2 linked regions of the Massilia litorea genome follow. The protein of the gene in region 1 interacts with the protein of each later gene in a pairwise test. Links are inferred from orthologs where the notes say so. Each region holds a gene or a part of one and is shown on either strand. Other genes may lie near its edges. The genes, in order: ftsH and hflC.

Region 1 (12,124 bases):
GGGCGGCGGTCCGAACCGCATCGGCCAGGGCATCGAGTTCGACTACTGCTGCGTGCACGCGGCCCTCGCCATGCGCGAAGACGGCTACGAGACCATCATGGTCAACTGCAATCCGGAGACCGTGTCGACCGACTACGATACCTCGGACCGACTCTACTTCGAATCGCTGACCCTGGAAGACGTGCTGGAGATCGTGGACCTGGAAAAGCCGGTCGGCGTGATCGTCCAGTACGGCGGCCAGACGCCGCTGAAACTCGCGCTGGATCTCGAAGCGAACGGCGTGCCGATCGTCGGCACTTCGCCCGACATGATCGACGCGGCCGAAGACCGCGAGCGTTTCCAGAAGCTGCTGCAGGACCTGAAACTGCGCCAGCCGCCGAACCGTACCGCGCGCACCGAAACCGAAGCGCTCGCCCTGGCCCAGGAAATCGGCTACCCGCTGGTCGTGCGTCCTTCCTACGTGCTGGGCGGCCGCGCAATGGAAATCGTCCACGAGCAGCGCGACCTCGAGCGCTACATGCGCGAAGCGGTCAAGGTCTCGAACGATTCGCCGGTGCTGCTCGACCGCTTCCTGAACGACGCGATCGAAGTCGACGTCGACTGCATCTCCGACGGCGAAACGACCTTCATCGGCGGCGTGATGGAACACATCGAACAGGCCGGCGTGCACTCGGGCGACTCGGCCTGCTCGCTGCCTCCGTATTCGCTCTCGCAAGAGACGATCGATGAGCTCAAGCGCCAGACCGCGCTGATGGCGAAAGGCCTGAACGTGGTCGGCCTGATGAACGTGCAGTTCGCGATCCAGCAGTCGGAAGTCGACGGCAAGACGGTCGACACGGTGTTCGTGCTGGAAGTGAACCCGCGTGCCTCGCGCACCGTGCCTTTCGTCTCGAAAGCGACCGGCATCCAGCTGGCCAAGGTGGCGGCGCGCTGCATGGTCGGCCAGACCCTGGCACAGCAGGGCATCACGAAAGAGGTGACGCCGCCGTTCTACAGCGTCAAGGAAGCCGTGTTCCCGTTCGTGAAATTCCCGGGCGTCGACACCATCCTCGGACCGGAAATGAAATCGACCGGCGAAGTGATGGGCGTGGGCGAGACCTTCGGCGAAGCGTTTGTCAAGTCGCAGATCGGCGCCGGCATCAAGCTGCCGACCTCGGGCCGCGTCTTCCTGTCGGTGAAAGCCTCGGACAAGCCGCGCGCGGTGCAGGTGGCGCGCGACCTGGTGGCGATGGGCTTCACGCTGGCGGCGACCAAGGGTACTGCCGCGGTGATCGCCGCGGCCGGCCTGCCGGTGCTGGCGGTGAACAAGGTGATCGAGGGCCGTCCGCACGTCGTGGACATGATCAAGAACCACGAGATCGAGATGGTCATCAACACGGTCGAGGAAAAGCGCAGTGCGATCACCGACTCGCGTACCATCCGTACCTCGGCCCTGCTGGCACGCGTCGTGACCTACACCACGATCGCCGGTGCCGAGGCGGCGATCCAGGGCATGCGCCATCTGGACGAGATTCGGGTCTATGATTTACAAGGGCTGCATAAAACCTTAAACTAAGCGCAGTTAAGTAGCACTGCGAGTACCCCGTCAAACCACAGAGCTCGCGCGGCTTGCGTCGCGCGCCTCTGTGGTTTTCGCTTGGTACGTCCACGAATAACCAAAAAATTCGAGAAACCGTAGCGAGCGGAAGGAGTGTTGGCCGAGCCCCCAAGGGGACAATGCTCGCTGTACCTGAGTACAGCGAGCATCGCAGGCCGACAATCCGACGCGCAGTAGGTTTATCGATATTTTTTAAGTAGAGATTTATGAATAATACGATCCCACTGACCAAGTACGGCGCCGAGCTCCTGAAGCAGGAGCTCCACCAGCTCAAGACCAAGGAACGCCGCATCGTCATCGACGCCATCGCCGAAGCGCGCTCGCACGGCGACCTGTCGGAGAACGCCGAATACGACGCCGCCAAGGAACGCCAGGCTTTCGTCGAAGGCCGCATCGCCGAACTCGAAGGCAAACTGAGCGCCGCCCAGATCATCGACCCGGCCACGCTGGACGCCGAAGGCCGTGTCGTCTTCGCTTCCACCGTCGACCTCGAAGACCTGGACTCGGGCCAGAAGGTCAGCTACCAGATCGTCGGCCTCGACGAAGCCGACCTCAAACTGAACAAGGTCTCGGTGACCTCGCCGATCGCGCGCGCCCTGATCGGCAAGTACGCCGGCGACGTGGTCGAAGTGCAGGCGCCGTCCGGCCCGCGCGAATACGAAATCCTCGAAGTACGCTACGTCTGATGACGGCCCTGGCCAGCCGCGCGGTGAGCCGGATCGCAGCGGCACGCCTGCTGGTGGCCGCACTGTGGGCGGGCGCCCTGTGGGTGCTCGGCTATATCGCCGCGCCGGCCGTGTTCGGGGTTGCGAGCGGACCGGTCGCGGGCGACATCGTGCGCGTGCTGCTGCACCGGCTGGCCCTGGTCAGCATCGTCTGCGCGGTCCTGATGCTGGTGCTGGTGCAGGTGTCGCCCGAGCTCGAAAGAGGGCGCCGGCGCTATCTGAACCTGGTGGTGCTGGCCATGCTGGCCTGTGCGCTGGTGATGTTCGTCGGCCTGCAGCCGGCGATGGCGCAGATGCGCGAGGCAGCCGGGCCGCTGGGCATCCGCGCTTCGCCGCTGTGGACGAAGTTCGCCATACTGCATGGCGTGTCGCAGCTGTTCCACGTGATCGAAAGCGTGCTGGCGGCAATCCTGGTGGTGAAGAGCCGCTGACGTTTGGTGTTGCAGGGGTCGTCAAGGCCAATGGCCTCGATGACGGGTTCACCGGGCTGCGCCCACGCGGTCCGGCGTCTGAACCGCGGCAAGCAAAAAAAAACCGGAGGCAGGCTCCGGTTTTTCGATCACTTGTTCAGTGCATTCTTCTTGGTGCTGGCCTGGCGCGGTTTGGCGCGCTTGATGTTGCCGCCGGCGGTAACGCGTTCATTCCCCTTGATCATGACCTTGGTGACGCTCGGCTTCTTGGTGCCGCTGGCGCTGGCCTTGACGATGGTAACTTCGCGCATGCCCTTGCCGGCCTTGCTGCTGCGTTCCTTGACCGTCTCGACTTTCGGACGATAGAGGACCAGGAGCTTGCCGATGTGCTGGACCGGCGCCGCGTCGAGGTCGCTGCAGATCTGTTCGTACATGGCGACACGCGCTTCGCGGTCATCGCCGAAAACGCGGACCTTGATCAGGCCGTGTGCGTCGAGGCTGCCGGCGATTTCCTTCATGACGGATTCCGTCAGGCCCGATTCGCCGACCATGACCACAGGTTTCAGGCCATGGGCTTCCGCGCGCAACGCGCTGCGTTCGCCGGGTGTAAGTGTAAGCATAATAATTTTTTGATGTACCTATAAAAGCAGTATTCTACGCGAATGGCCAAGAACAAATTAAACAAAAACTGGTTACACGACCATATTAACGACCCGTACGTGAAGCAGGCGCAAAAAGACGGGTTTCGCGCCCGCGCCGCCTACAAGCTGAAAGAAATCGACGAAGCGGAAAAACTCATCAAGCCGGGCCAGGTCATCGTCGACCTCGGCTGCACGCCCGGCAGCTGGGCCCAGTACACGCGGCGCAAACTGTCCGGCAAGGAGGGCGGCGGCATCACGGGCACCATCATCGGCCTCGACCTGCTGCCGATGGAGCCGATCGCCGACGTCCATTACATCCAGGGCGACTTCCGCGAAGATGTTGTATTGGACCAACTAGCGACCGTGCTCGAAGGCCGCAAGACAGACCTGGTCCTTTCCGACATGGCGCCCAATCTGTCGGGGATTCCAACGGCTGACGCTGCGCGGATGGAACATTTGATTGATCTCGCTATTGAGTTTTCTCAAATGCACCTGAAACCCGGTGGAGCATTGTTGGTCAAGTGCTTTAAGGATATGGGTTTCACGCAAATTGTCGAGAAGTTCCGCACCGAGTTCAAGACCGTCAAGCAAATCAAGCCCAAGGCAAGCCGCGACAAATCGTCGGAAATTTTCCTGCTCGGGCGCGGTCTGAAGAATCCGGTGGAGTACAAATCGGGATCCGAACGCGGCGCGGCCCTTGATATTTGAGATCGCAGCCGCACATGCACCGCGTGACGCCTCCGTTCGGATGCGTCCGGAACCTTCCCGCGCGCTTGTCGGTGTGGAAAAGGTGGCAATATGGCATCATGTGGGGCTGTGCATGGCACGCCCTGCGCGCTGTTAGTGAAATCACGAGTAAAATCGCGTGTGGCATCGCGAGTAAAATCGGCAAAATCAAATCGGTATTGGTGCGGAGCGCATCGGAGGAGTTTTCGTGAATAATATGTTTTCCAAATCCGCCATCTGGGTGGTCGTCGCACTGCTGTTGTTCATGCTGTTCAAGCAGTTCGACAACCATAGCCCGGCCGGTGGCAGCAAGACCATCGCTTATTCCGAGCTGCTCGACGATGTGAAAGCGCGCCGCGTCAAGGATGTCGTGATCGAAGGCGCGAACATCACCGCCACCCGCACCGACGACAGCAAGGTACGCGCCACCGCCACCATGCTCGACCGCGGCCTGATCGGCGACCTGCGCGAGAACGGCGTGCGCTTCGACGTCAAGCCGCCGGAAGAGCCTGGTTTCCTGCAGCAAGTGTTCATCTCCTGGTTCCCGATGCTGCTCCTGATCGGCGTCTGGGTCTTCTTCATGCGCCAGATGCAGGGCGGCGGCAAGGGCGGCGCTTTCTCCTTCGGCAAGTCGAAGGCGCGCATGCTCGATGAAACGAACAACAGCGTCACCTTCGCCGACGTCGCCGGCTGCGACGAAGCGAAAGAAGAAGTCAGCGAGATCGTCGACTTCCTGAAAGACCCGACCAAGTTCCAGAAGCTGGGCGGTCGCATCCCGCGCGGCGTGCTAATGGTCGGTCCTCCGGGCACCGGCAAGACCCTGCTGGCGCGTGCCATCGCCGGCGAAGCGAAAGTGCCGTTCTTCTCGATCTCCGGTTCCGACTTCGTCGAGATGTTCGTCGGCGTCGGCGCATCCCGCGTGCGCGACATGTTCGAGAACGCGAAGAAGCACTCGCCTTGCATCATCTTCATCGACGAGATCGACGCCGTCGGCCGCCACCGCGGCGCCGGCATGGGCGGCGGCAACGACGAACGCGAACAGACGCTGAACCAGCTGCTGGTCGAGATGGACGGTTTCGAAGCCACCTCCGGCGTCATCGTGATCGCCGCCACCAACCGCGCCGACGTGCTGGACAAGGCGCTGCTGCGTCCGGGCCGTTTCGACCGCCAGGTGATGGTCGGTTTGCCGGACATCCGCGGCCGTGAGCAGATCCTGAACGTGCACATGCGCAAGGTGCCGATCGGCGCCGACGTGAAGGCCGACATCCTGGCCCGCGGTACCCCCGGCTTCTCGGGTGCGGACCTGGCCAACCTGGTCAACGAAGCAGCCCTGTTCGCCGCGCGCCGCAACAAGCGCCTGGTCGAGATGAACGACTTCGAGGACGCCAAGGACAAGATCTACATGGGTCCGGAGCGCAAGTCGATGGTCATGCGCGAGGAAGAGCGCCGCAACACGGCCTACCACGAGTCGGGCCACGCGGTCGTCGCCAAGCTGCTGCCAAAGGCTGACCCGGTGCACAAGGTCACGATCATGCCGCGTGGTTTCGCCCTCGGCCTGACCTGGCAGCTGCCCGAGCACGATGCCCTGTCCGGTTACAAGGACAAGATGCTGGAAGAAATCTCGATCCTGTTCGGCGGCCGTATCGCCGAAGAGATCTTCGTCGGCCAGATGTCGACCGGCGCCTCGAACGACTTCTCGCGTGCCACCAAGCTGGCGCGCTCGATGGTGACCCGCTTCGGCATGTCCGAGACGATGGGCGTGATGGTCTACGAAGACAGCGAGAACGAAGGCTTCTTCGGCGGCGCCACCAAGACCATTTCGGAAGCGACCCAGCAAAAGGTCGACGCTGAAATCCGCGCAATCCTCGACACCCAGTACGCGCTGTCGCGCCGTCTGTTGGAAGAGAATCGCGAGAAGGTCGAGATGATGACCAAGGCCCTGCTCGAGTGGGAAACCATCGATTCCGAGCAGATCAACGACATCATGGCCGGCCGCGAGCCGCGTCCGCCGAAAGCCGGCCTGCTGACCAAGCGCACGCCGCCTGGCGACAGCGGTTCGGGCGGCGTGGCCACCAACGCGCCGGCACCGGCCTGATCCGCGGTTTTGATTCGCGGTCCTGATTTGTCAACGCGCTTGATCGACTAGCACCTCTCCAGCAAAAGGCATCCCTCCGGATGTCTTTTGCTCGTTAACGAGGCGCGCGCGTTTCCCTTCGACTTTCCCTCCATCACTTATGCGTCAACTGCTGCAATGCGGCCGCTTCAGCTTCCGGCTGGAACAGCGACCCCTCGTCATGGGCATCCTGAATGTCACGCCCGATTCGTTTTCCGACGGCGGCCGCTACGGCACGCTCGAGTTCGCGATTTCGCGCGCCGAAGAGATGGTGCGCGACGGTGTCGACCTGATCGACATCGGCGGCGAATCGACCCGCCCCGGCTCGCCGAGCGTCCCGGTCGAGGAAGAACTACGCCGCGTAATGCCGGCCGTCTACGCGCTGCAGGGAGTGGGGCGCGCGCTCTCGGTCGACACCTGCAAACCGCTGGTCATGCGCGAAGCGATCATCGCCGGCGCCGACATGATCAACGACATCAACGGCTTCCGCGCGCCGGGCGCGATCGAGGCCGTGCAGGGCAGCGACTGCGGCCTGTGCATCATGCACATGCAGGGAACGCCCCAGGACATGCAGGCCGAACCGGTCTACGGCGACGTGGTGGGGGAGGTGACCGCTTTCCTGCGCGAACGGATCGAGGCCTTGCTGGCGGCCGGCATCGAGCGTGAACGCATCTGCGTCGATCCGGGCCTCGGTTTCGGCAAGACGGTCGAACATAACTACACCTTGCTGCGCGCGACCGCACGCATCGAGGAAGAACTGGGATTCCCGGTACTGATCGGGCTGTCGCGCAAATCGATGATCGGCGCCGTTACTGGTCGTCCGGTCGAAGGCCGCTTGCCCGGTAGCATCGCTGGCGCGTTGGCTGCGGTGGCGCATGGCGCTAAAATCCTGCGGGTACATGATGTAGCTGAGACGGTTGACGCGCTGAAAGTTTGGCGCGCGGCCACTATTGATTAAATTGACAACAAAGAGAACAAGCATGGCACGCAAATATTTTGGTACGGATGGTGTTCGCGGACAGGTTGGCGTTGCGCCGATCACGCCTGACTTCGTGATGCGCCTCGGCTACGCCGCCGGCATGGTCCTGGCCAAGGACTACGCCAGCAGCAGCCGTCCGACCGTGTTGATCGGCAAGGACACCCGCATTTCCGGCTACATGCTCGAAGCGGCACTGGAAGCGGGCTTTTCCGCCGCCGGCGTCGACGTCATGCTGGCCGGCCCGATGCCGACCCCGGCGATCGCCTACCTGACGCGCGCCCTGCGTCTGCAGGCCGGCGTCGTGATCTCGGCTTCGCATAACCCATTCCAGGACAATGGCATCAAGTTCTTCTCCGCGCACGGCACCAAGCTGCCCGACAGCGTCGAACTGGCCATCGAAGAAGCGATCGACCAGCCGATGGCTTGCGTTCCGTCCGACAAGCTCGGCCGCGCCACCCGCCTGCGCGACGCGCAAGGCCGCTACATCGAATTCTGCAAGAGCACCTTCCCGAACGAACTCGATCTGCGCGGCCTGAAGATCGTCGTCGACAGCGCCCACGGCGCCGCCTACAACATCGCCCCGCACGTGTTCCATGAACTCGGCGCCGAAGTCGTCTCGATCGGCGCCACCCCGGACGGCTTCAACATCAACGCCGGCTTCGGCGCCACCGCCCCGAAAGCTCTGTCCGCCGCCGTGATCGAGCACAAGGCCGACCTCGGCATCGCCCTCGACGGCGACGCCGACCGCCTGATCATGGTCGACGCCAACGGCCGCGTCTACAACGGCGACGAATTGCTGTACCTGATGGTGCGCGATCGCATGGCGACCGGCGAAGTGGCTGGCGCCGTCGGCACCCTGATGACGAACATGGCGCTGGAGGTGGCCTTCAAGGAACTCGGCATCGGCTTCGCCCGCGCGAAAGTCGGCGACCGCTACGTGCTGGAAGTGATGCAGGAACGCGGCTGGATCCTGGGCGGCGAAGGTTCGGGCCACCTGCTGGCACTGGACAAGCATACCACCGGCGACGGCATCGTTTCCTCGCTGCAGGTGCTGTCCGCACTGAAGCGCAGCGGCAAGTCGCTGGAAGCCTGCTGCAGCGAGCTCACCCTCTATCCGCAGACGCTGATCAACAAGCGCGTCACCCCGGGCTTCGACTGGACCAAGGATGCGGCGATGGTTGCGGAAAAAGAAGCCGTCGAGCGCGAGCTGGGCGATACCGGCCGCGTGCTGATCCGCGCATCCGGCACCGAGCCGCTGATCCGCGTCATGGTCGAAGCGAAAAATGCGGAAATGGCCGACAGCATGGCGCGCCGCATCGCCGACAAGCTGGCTGCCTGAGCTTTAAATTCCCTTCCCGGGGTGCTTGCATTGACGCGGCATCTTCGGGATAGTAAAATGAAGTCATTCGGAGTGTAGCGCAGCCCGGTAGCGCACCTGGTTTGGGACCAGGGGGTCCAAGGTTCGAATCCTTGTACTCCGACCAAGCATTACGAACGGGCCGTCTTCGACGGCCCGTTTTCATTTCTGCGTCAACATTCGTCGACGCTTCTTTCTGCCCATAGCTCAGTTGGATAGAGCATCAGCCTTCTAAGCTGAGGGTCGCTGGTTCGAACCCAGCTGGGCAGGCCAATGGAATCCCTGACGTTCAGACCGCAGGCCCCGGCGCCGGCTTTGCCGCATCCTTCGCAAACGCCTTCGCCAGCACCGCATGCCGGTGCTCGAAAAACAGCTTCACGAACCAGCCGACGATCGGCCCCGCCACGCGCGGCTTGAATGTCAGGTTGTCGGTCACCAGGGTGCCGCCCGCCGTCGGCGTGACGATGCGCTCGTGGCGCCAGGAACGCATCGACAGCAGGGGAGATTGCTCGACGAAGCGGCGGCCGGGTTCGAGTTCGACGAAGGTCAGCTTCGACATGTCGATCGGGAACAGGCCGAGCAGGAGGAACTGGCAGCGGCACAGGGGTTTGTCCAGGGTGGTGTCCTCGCCGATGTGGGTCATGCCCTTCGGGAAGGTGATCTTCAGGACAGGCCACATCTCGGCCTTGATGCCCTTGATCGAAGTCGACCAGGCCCAGACCTCCTCGGCGGAAGCTGGGACTGTCGTCGTAAAGGTGTGTCGTATCGTTGCCATCGGGCCTCCGCTGTTCATGGAGGAATTGTCGACCCGATTGTTACATCAGTCCGTTAGCCAGTTCGCAGTTCGGAGCATTTTTATCACTCGAGTGAGCAAAACGTGGCACGGGCTTACTTCGTATTGCGGCCTTGCCAGATACCCAGGTACTTGCTCGCCTTCGGATTCTGGGCGTTCCACTTCGGCGTGTTGCTGCCGTTGGCGATGTTCCAGATCGCCAGCGCGGCGGCGCGGTCGACCGCGGCCATGTTCTCGTAATCGATCTTGTCCCAGTGGTCGCCCGCCCCGTGGTAGTCGGGGAAGGCGTAGGCGACGCTGATCGTGTGCGAGGGGATGCCCTGGTCGGCCAGCGCCTGGTTGTCGCTGTGGGCGAAATACTTGTCGCTGTTGACGGGATGCTTCCAGACGCGGATGCCGGTGTCGTCGCCGGCGCTTTTCAGGATGGCGCCGACGTCCGAAAAATCGAAGCCGGTGACGCCGACCGCCCGCACCTGGGCGCCTTCGTTGTCGTCGGTGCGTCCAACTTGCTCCAGGTTGATGCCGGCGATCGTCTTCTCGATCGGCACCAGCGGATGGGCGCCGTAGTAGCGCGAACCGACCAGGCCGTGTTCTTCGCCGAACACCGTCATGAAGACGATGCTGCGTTTGGGGCGCGTCTTGTTCTGGCTGAATGCCCTGGCCAGCTCGATTACGGACACCGTCCCGCTGCCGTCGTCGTTCGCGCCATTGAAGATGCCGTCGCCCTGGCCCGGCTTCAGTCCGACGTGGTCGTAGTGCGCCGTCACCAGCACATAGCTGTCTTTCAGCTGCGGGTCCGAGCCGCGCAGGACGCCGACCACATTGCGCACCTTGACCGGGGCTGCAGGTGTTGCCGGCGGGTTCTTTGCGCGCTTCGGATCGATCAGGTTCCAGTCGGCCGTCTGGAAATAGCCGTCGTCGCCGAGCGGCTCGAGCCCGGCTGCGCGGAACTGCGAAGCGATGAACTCGGCGGCAATGTCCAGCCCGCGCGACGGCGTGCCGCGGCCCTCGAGTGCGTCCGAGGCCAGGAAAGAGAGGTTGCCGCGCATCGAAGCGGCCGAGATGCGCTCGAGCACGGGCGCGACCTCGGCGGGTACGGGAGCGGCGGCGAGCGGCAGGGCCAGCGACAGGCCGAGCAGGGCGGACAGGGTGCGGGGAAGCAGGCGTTGAGACAGGGACATGAGTGGATGCCTAAGCGTTTTCGTTAGTTGATGAAGTAACAAAGCCATCGGAGTATAACGCTGCGCATTGCGCTCGGGAACCAGAATGCATGCGCGTCCGTCGCTGCGCTCGCGTATGTTGTCTGTTTGGAAACGAACGACGCCGGGATGGTCTTTATGATAACGTCTGGTATCTATGGGTCCGCTACCGGCGGGCCCGGCCATTTATGGAGTGTGTATGCGTGTTGATCGTTTGCTGGGCCGTGCCGTCTTGCTGGCCGCGTTCGGGTTGTCGTTCGCCGGTCCAGCCCGGGCGGAGAACGGGCCGCAGGCCATGGCGCCCCAGGGCGATACCTATACGCTCAAGCTCCCGGCCGGGGAGCCGGCGACGGCAAACGCGGGAACTGGCACCGTGCAGTTCATCGGCACCGCGACGGTGCTGATCCGCTACCAGGGTCTGACCATCCTGACCGATCCGAATTTCCTGCACAAGGGCGACCACGTGCACCTCGGCTATGGACTGACCTCCCAGCGCCAGACCAATCCCGCCATCGAATTCGACAAGCTGCCGCCGATCGACCTGGTGATCCTCTCGCACATGCATGAGGACCACTTCGACAAGCTGGTACAGGAACGCCTGAACCGCAACACGCCAATCGTCACGACGCGCGAAGCGAGCGAAAAGCTCAAGCGGCTCGGCTTCCAGCAACGTTTTGCACTTTCCGACTGGGACAAGCTGGAGGTGACCAAGGGCGACACACGGGTGCGCGTCACCTCGGTGCCCGGGCGCCATGGCGCGGCCGGGGTCTCGGTGCTGCTGCCGACGGTGATGGGCAGCGTGCTCGATTTCGGCGCGAATGCCGACGCGCCCGACTACCGGATGTACATCAGCGGCGATACACTGGTCTACGACGATATCCGCAGCATTCCGCAACGCTTCCCCGGCATCGACCTGGCCCTGCTGCACCTGGGCGGCACCCGTATCCTGGGCGTGTTCAAGGTGACGATGGACGGCAAGGACGGGGTCCAAATGATGCAGATCGTCAAACCGAAGAAGACCATCCCGATCCACTACAACGATTACGACGTCTTCAAGTCGCCGCTCGCCGAGTTTGCGCGCGAAGTCAAGGCTGCGGGGCTGGAGGACAGCGTCGTCTACCTGGCGCACGGCGACACCTATACGTTTACGCCGCGCAAGCGCTAAGCTGGTCCTTAACCCTGGATGGCGCCGCTGGTTGGCGCCTCGGGGTCGACCGAGGTGATCTCGGCGCCGAACTCGTGCGGCATGACGACCGGCACCTGCAGGCAGATGCTCTTGGTCGGCAGCACGGCTTCCCAGGCCTTCACGAGTTCGCGGTAGGCCACGCCTACCGGGCGGATCTTGCGATCGAGGTCGAACAGCCCGAGCGCATTCACGTTGCCATTATTGACGCGCAGCGCGCTGTCCCAGTCGACCTGGTCGGTGAGCGAATACCAGGTGAAGCCGATCAGCGGCACCCCGTTGTTGCGTACCCGCAGCACGTTCGCCCACTCCTTCTTGAGCCAGAACACCGCCTCGTCGCCGCCCGGTCCCTGGCATAGGTTCGTTTCCGTGTGCATCACCGGCAGCCGGTAACGGTTGTA
Region 2 (5,900 bases), 1.7 Mb from region 1 along the record:
CACCACCCGCGACTCGATCGAAGTGCCCTTCGAGCGCGACGGCAAGCAGTACACGCTGATCGACACGGCCGGTATCCGCCGCCGCGGCAAGGTGTTCGAAGCGATCGAGAAGTTTTCGGTCGTGAAAACCCTGCAGTCGGTGTCGGAAGCGAACGTGGTCGTGCTGATGCTCGATGCCCAGCAGGATATTTCCGAGCAGGACGCCCACATCGCCGGCTTCATCCTGGAATCGGGCCGCGCCCTGGTCGTCGCCGTCAACAAGTGGGATGGCCTGACCAGCGACCAGCGCGACGAGGTCAAGAACACCATGGACCGCAAGCTCGACTTCCTGGGCTTCGCCGAAACGCGTTTCATCTCGGCGCTGAAGGGTACCGGCATCAAGCAGCTGATGGCCTCGGTCGACACGGCCTACGCCGCCGCCACCGCCAACCTGTCGACGCCGCGCCTGACGCGTGCGCTGCAGGAAGCGGTCGAGAAGCAGGAACCGAAGCGCAAGGGCACCTCGCGTCCGAAGATGCGCTATGCCCACCAGGGCGGCCAGAATCCGCCGATCATCGTCATCCACGGCAATGCGCTCGACGGCATCACCGAGCCGTACAAGCGCTACCTGGAAAAGCATTTCCGCGAAACCTTCAACCTGGTCGGTACGCCCCTGCGGATCGAACTGCGCAGCGGTAAAAATCCGTTCGCCCGGGAGCAGAATTAAACCGCTGGACGGCAGGCGGGCTCAGCGCGCTTAATGCTTTCTTAAGCATAGCAGTACGACAAAAAGTGGCAAAACAGGTTACAGTAACCGCAGGCCATCGTTCGCAAAGCTGAATCTTGCCCCGTGCACTTGAAATGGAGGCGCTTGCCTCCAACTTTTAAACTACAACAACATTACGGAGCTGTTATGAGCAACAAAGGGCAACTGTTACAAGACCCATTCCTCAATGCCTTGCGCAAAGAGCACGTCCCGGTCTCGATCTACCTCGTCAACGGGATCAAGCTGCAGGGCCATATCGAGTCCTTCGACCAATATGTGGTCCTGCTCCGCAATACCGTGACCCAGATGGTGTACAAGCATGCCATTTCCACCGTTGTCCCGGCTCGCGCCGTCAATCTCAACCTCGAATCCGAAGCTGAGTAAGGCCGATGGCTGACGCCCCCGGCAACAACAGCACGCGCGCCGTCCTGGTCGGCGTCGATTTTGGCGCGGTCGATTTCACGGCCAGCCTCGAAGAGCTGGCCTTGCTGGCCAGTTCTGCCGGCGCCGAGCCGATCGATACGATCACGGCCAAGCGCAATGCCCCCGATCCCGCCTACTTCGTCGGCAGCGGCAAGGCCGACGAAATCGGCGTCGCCGCCAAGGCCCTTGGCGCCGAACTGGTCATCTTCAACCATGCTTTATCCCCCGCGCAGCAGCGCAATCTCGAACGGCGCCTGGAACTGGGCATCATCGACCGCACCAGCCTGATCCTCGACATCTTCGCCCAGCGCGCCAAGAGCCACGAGGGCAAGCTGCAGGTCGAACTGGCCCAGCTGCAGCACCTGGCCACGCGCCTGATCCGCGGCTGGACCCACCTTGAACGCCAGAAGGGCGGTATCGGCCTGCGCGGTCCGGGTGAAACCCAGCTCGAGACCGACCGCCGGCTGATCGGCGAGCGGGTCAAAGCCTTGCGCACGCGCCTGGCCAAGCTGCGCAAGCAACACGAAACCCAGCGCCGCGCACGCGGGCGCAACAACACCTTCTCGGTGTCGCTGGTCGGCTATACCAATGCCGGCAAGTCGACCCTGTTCAACACGCTGACGAAGGCCGGCGTGTATGTCGCGAACCAGCTGTTCGCAACGCTCGACACCACCAGCCGCCGCCTGTATCTCGGCGACGAGACGGGCAGCGTCGTCATTTCCGATACCGTCGGGTTTGTCAGGGAGCTGCCGCACCAGCTGGTGGCCGCTTTCCGCGCCACGCTGGAAGAAACCATCCACGCGGACTTGCTGCTGCACGTGGTCGACGGTTCCTCGCCGACCCGCATGGAGCAGATCGAGCAGGTCAACGAGGTCCTGCGCGAAATCGGCGCCGACCACATTCCGCAGATCCTCGTGTGGAACAAGATTGATGCGGCCGACCTCCAGCCTGGGGTCGAACGTGATGAACATGATAAAATCAGCCGCGTTTTTATCAGCGCCAGGAGCGGCGCAGGCCTCGATCTGCTGCGCGACGCAATTGTCGAGGCAGCCAAGTCGGCAGCGAGCTACCCAGCCAATCCGGTGCCAGGCTTGAGCCCTGAAAACGAAGAGCAGGACGATGCAGCGCTGGAATCATCGATGCTCGATGATAACGGCGAAAGTAATCCAACCTCCACCCATGTCGGGCCCCAATAAAAGCCTATGCTTGTTTCCTTACTAAAACGTTTCGGCATTAAACTTTCGCTGAACGATCCGCGCTGGGGCAAAAATCCCGAGAGCGACCATAAAGCCCAGGAAGGGCGCCGTCCGGGTGAGGGTCCACCCGACCTCGATCAGATGTGGCGCGACTTCAATGCCCGCCTGAACCGCCTGTTCGGCAGCCGCGGCAACAACGGCGACGCCGGTGGCCCGTATCGCGGCGAAGGCCGCGGCGCGGGCATTACCGCGTCCGTGATCGGCTTCATCGTGCTCCTGATCTGGCTCGCCAGCGGCGCCTTCATCGTGCAGGAAGGGCAGGTCGGCGTGGTCACCACCTTCGGCCGCCTGTCCCACACGACCGGCGCCGGCTTCAACTGGCGCTGGCCGGCCCCGATCCAGGCCCACGAAACCGTCAACGTCTCGCAGGTCCGCACCGCCGAAATCGGCTACCGCGACAACGTACGCAACAAGCAGGGCGCCGAGTCGCTGATGCTGACCGATGACGAAAACATCATCGACATCCAGTTCGCGGTGCAGTACACGCTGAAGGACCCGGTCGCCTGGGTCTTCAACAACCGCGACCAGGATGCGACCGTGCACCAGGTGGCCGAGACGGCGATCCGCGAAGTGGTTGGCAAGAGCAAGATGGACTTCGTGCTGTACGAGGGCCGCGAGAAGGTCGCGCTCGACGTCCACCGCATCATCCAGCAGATCGTCGACCGCTACAAGCTGGGCGCCCTGATCACCAACGTGACCATGCAGAACGTGCAGCCGCCGGAGCAGGTGCAGAGCGCCTTCGACGACGCGGTCAAGGCCGGCCAGGACCGCGCCCGTGCCCGCAACGAAGGCGAGGCCTATGCCAACGACGTGATCCCGCGTGCCCGCGGCGCCGCCTTCCGCCTGCTGCAGGACGCCGAAGCCTACCGCTCGATGGTGGTCGAAAACGCCACCGGTAACGCCGCCCGCTTCAACCAGGTCGTCACCGAGTATGCGAAAGCGCCGGGCGTCACCCGCGACCGCATGTACATCGACACGATGCAGCAGATCTTCAGCAGCACCAGCAAGGTGATGGTCGACGCCAAGTCGGGGTCGAACATGCTGTACCTGCCGCTCGACAAGCTGATCGCGCAAGTGGCCGCCAACGACGCCGCCACGGGCAGTGCCCGATCGGGTCCGGTGCAACTGCAGCAACAGCCGAACCAGCAGGAGCAGGCGACCACGCCTGCGCAGGAAGTGCAGCAGACGATTGAACAGGTACGCCAGCGCGACAGCCGTTCGCGCGATTCCTCACGTGACAGGGAGAGCCGTTAATGAGCCGCCTCGTAACCATTTTCGTGGCGGGCTTCATTGCCCTGATGCTGCTGTCGTCGACCGTGTTCGTGGTCGACCAGCGCCGCTTCGCCATCGTCTTCGCACTCGGCGAGGTACGTGAGGTCATCTCCGAGCCGGGCCTGCACTTCAAACTGCCGCCGCCGTTCCAGAACATCGTCTATCTCGACAAGCGCGTCCTGACCCTGGATACGCCCGACGCCGACCGCTTCATCACGGCCGAGAAGAAGAACATCCTGGTCGACGCCTTCGTCAAATGGCGCATCGTCGAGCCGCGCCTGTACTACGTCAGCTTCAGCGGCGACGAGCGCGCCGCGACCAACCGCATGTCGCAGATCATCAAGGCGGCCCTGAACGACGAGATTACCAAGCGCACCGTGCGCCAGGTGATCTCCGGGGAACGCGGCGCCGTGATGCAGGCGGTGCAGAACAAGGTCGTGGCCGAAGCCAAGCAGATCGGCATCGGCATCGTCGACGTGCGCCTGAAGCGCGTGGACTACATCGAGCAGATCAACAATTCCGTCTACGACCGCATGCGCGCCGAGCGGGTTCGCGTAGCCAATGAATTGCGTTCGACCGGCTCCGCCGAAAGCGAAAAGATCCGCGCCGACGCCGACCGCCAGCGCACCGTGATCCTGGCCGAAGCCTTCCGCGAAGCCGAGAAGATCAAGGGCGAGGGCGATGGCAAGGCATCGGCGATCTATGCCGAGTCCTTCGGCAAGAACCCGGAGTTCTATAAATTCTATCGTTCGCTCGAAGCCTACCGCGCCAGCTTCAAGGCGCATGGGGACGTGATGGTGATCGATTCGAATTCGGAGTTCTTCAAGTATTTCAGGAGTCCGGGTACGAAATAAATCATCCGAAAACGCCGCGTCGATCGCGGCGTTTTTTTTTGCCATTCGAACGATCAAACGCCGTACCGCGTGGGCTCGAGAGCACACCCTACGGACGGCAGCACGGTAGGGTGGGCACTCCGTGCCCACGCGGACCTTCGATCAGTGTTGGCGGTGTCCCGGCGCACCGTTACAACGTGCGAAACGCCGCGACGTCGGCCCTGTTGTATAGCCCAGTTTCAGTGGCAACCCGGCAACTTCCGAGCCTTTCATCCATCATCCGCCCCCAGTGCCATCCCATTTTCGGGTAAAATTGCCGATTCGGCGCTGACTTCGTCTTGCACGGGCGCGCCTTGTTGCTTCATTTCTAACAATTCCCATAGCTGTTGCCCATGCCGAACTGGCTTTTGCCTGAGAATATCGCCGACGTATTGCCGTCGGAAGCGCGCAAGATCGAAGACCTGCGCCGCCAGATGCTCGACACCTTCCGCCTGTACGGCTACGAGCTGGTGATGCCGCCGCTGCTCGAATACGTCGAGTCGCTGCTGGCCGGCGCCGGGCAAGATACCGACCTGCGCACCTTCAAACTGGTCGACCAGCTATCCGGGCGCCTGCTTGGCCTGCGCGCCGACATGACGACGCAGGTCGCGCGCATCGACGCGCACCTGCTCAACCGCGATTCGATCACCCGCCTGTGCTATGCCGGCAGCGTGCTGCATACCCGTCCGTCGGGCCTGCACGCCACCCGCGAGCCGCTGCAGATCGGCGCCGAGATCTACGGCCACGCCGGCCTCGAGGCCGATGCCGAGATTCAGGAACTGGCGCTGGCCTCGGTCGCGCTGGCCGGTTTTACCGAAGTGCGCCTCGACATGGCCCACGTCGGCGTGCTGCGCGCACTGCTGGCCGAAGACGCCGCCGCGAAGAATGACGAAGCCCAGATCACCGCATTGCTGCGCGCGAAAGACACGCCCGGCCTGGACGAGATCACCCGCAGCTATGCACCCGCCACGCGCGCCGCGCTGATGGCGCTGCCGAACCTGTACGGCGACGTCGAGGTACTGGCGCGCGCGAAAGACGTGCTGCCGGCGCTGCCGGGCATCACGCGCGCACTGGCCGAACTGGCGGCACTGGCCGCCGGCGCCATCGGCCGCGCGCAGGTGGCGATCGACCTTGCCGACCTGCGCGGCTACCAGTACGAAAGCGGCGCCATGTTCGCGCTCTACGTTCCCGGCCTGCCGAACGCGGTGGCACGGGGCGGGCGCTACGACCACGTGGGCGAAGCCTTCGGGCGTGCGCGTCCGGCGACCGGCTTCTCGCTGGATCTGCGCGAGCTGGCGCGCCTGCTGCCGACGGCCGAGCGCAAGCATTCGG

Evidence for each region.
Region 2: the proteins of ftsH (region 1) and hflC interact in binary tests that used the Escherichia coli proteins (3 or more experiments, as listed by UniProt). The link is inferred for Massilia litorea from one-to-one orthologs.

What each region holds. Positions count from the first base shown.
Region 1 is NZ_CP062941.1:4,581,010-4,593,133, reverse strand. Bases 3,836-6,750 are described here. They hold ftsH (ATP-dependent zinc metalloprotease FtsH), read left to right. Parts: upstream 3,836-4,307; coding sequence 4,308-6,194; downstream 6,195-6,750. Other genes in these bases: folP (dihydropteroate synthase), read left to right, coding at 6,334-6,750; LPB04_RS20545 (RlmE family RNA methyltransferase), read left to right, coding at 3,836-4,081. In the rest of the region: carB (carbamoyl-phosphate synthase large subunit), read left to right, coding at 1-1,555; transcription elongation factor GreA, read left to right, coding at 1,804-2,283; LPB04_RS20555 (DUF4149 domain-containing protein), read left to right, coding at 2,283-2,753; ribosome assembly RNA-binding protein YhbY, read right to left, coding at 2,882-3,352; more of LPB04_RS20545, read left to right, coding at 3,395-3,835; more of folP, read left to right, coding at 6,751-7,170; glmM (phosphoglucosamine mutase), read left to right, coding at 7,193-8,530; LPB04_RS20515 (SRPBCC family protein), read right to left, coding at 8,838-9,323; LPB04_RS20510 (M28 family peptidase), read right to left, coding at 9,437-10,522; LPB04_RS20505 (MBL fold metallo-hydrolase), read left to right, coding at 10,740-11,705; LPB04_RS20500 (family 1 glycosylhydrolase), read right to left, coding at 11,714-12,124. UniProt on the Escherichia coli protein: Acts as a processive, ATP-dependent zinc metallopeptidase for both cytoplasmic and membrane proteins. Plays a role in the quality control of integral membrane proteins.
Region 2 is NZ_CP062941.1:2,863,911-2,869,810, forward strand. Bases 2,615-5,613 are described here. They hold hflC (protease modulator HflC), read left to right. Parts: upstream 2,615-3,677; coding sequence 3,678-4,550; downstream 4,551-5,613. Other genes in these bases: hflK (FtsH protease activity modulator HflK), read left to right, coding at 2,615-3,678; LPB04_RS12790 (ATP phosphoribosyltransferase regulatory subunit), read left to right, coding at 4,922-5,613. Outside these bases: ribosome biogenesis GTPase Der, read left to right, coding at 1-706; RNA chaperone Hfq, read left to right, coding at 893-1,129; GTPase HflX, read left to right, coding at 1,135-2,364; more of hflK, read left to right, coding at 2,371-2,614; more of LPB04_RS12790, read left to right, coding at 5,614-5,900.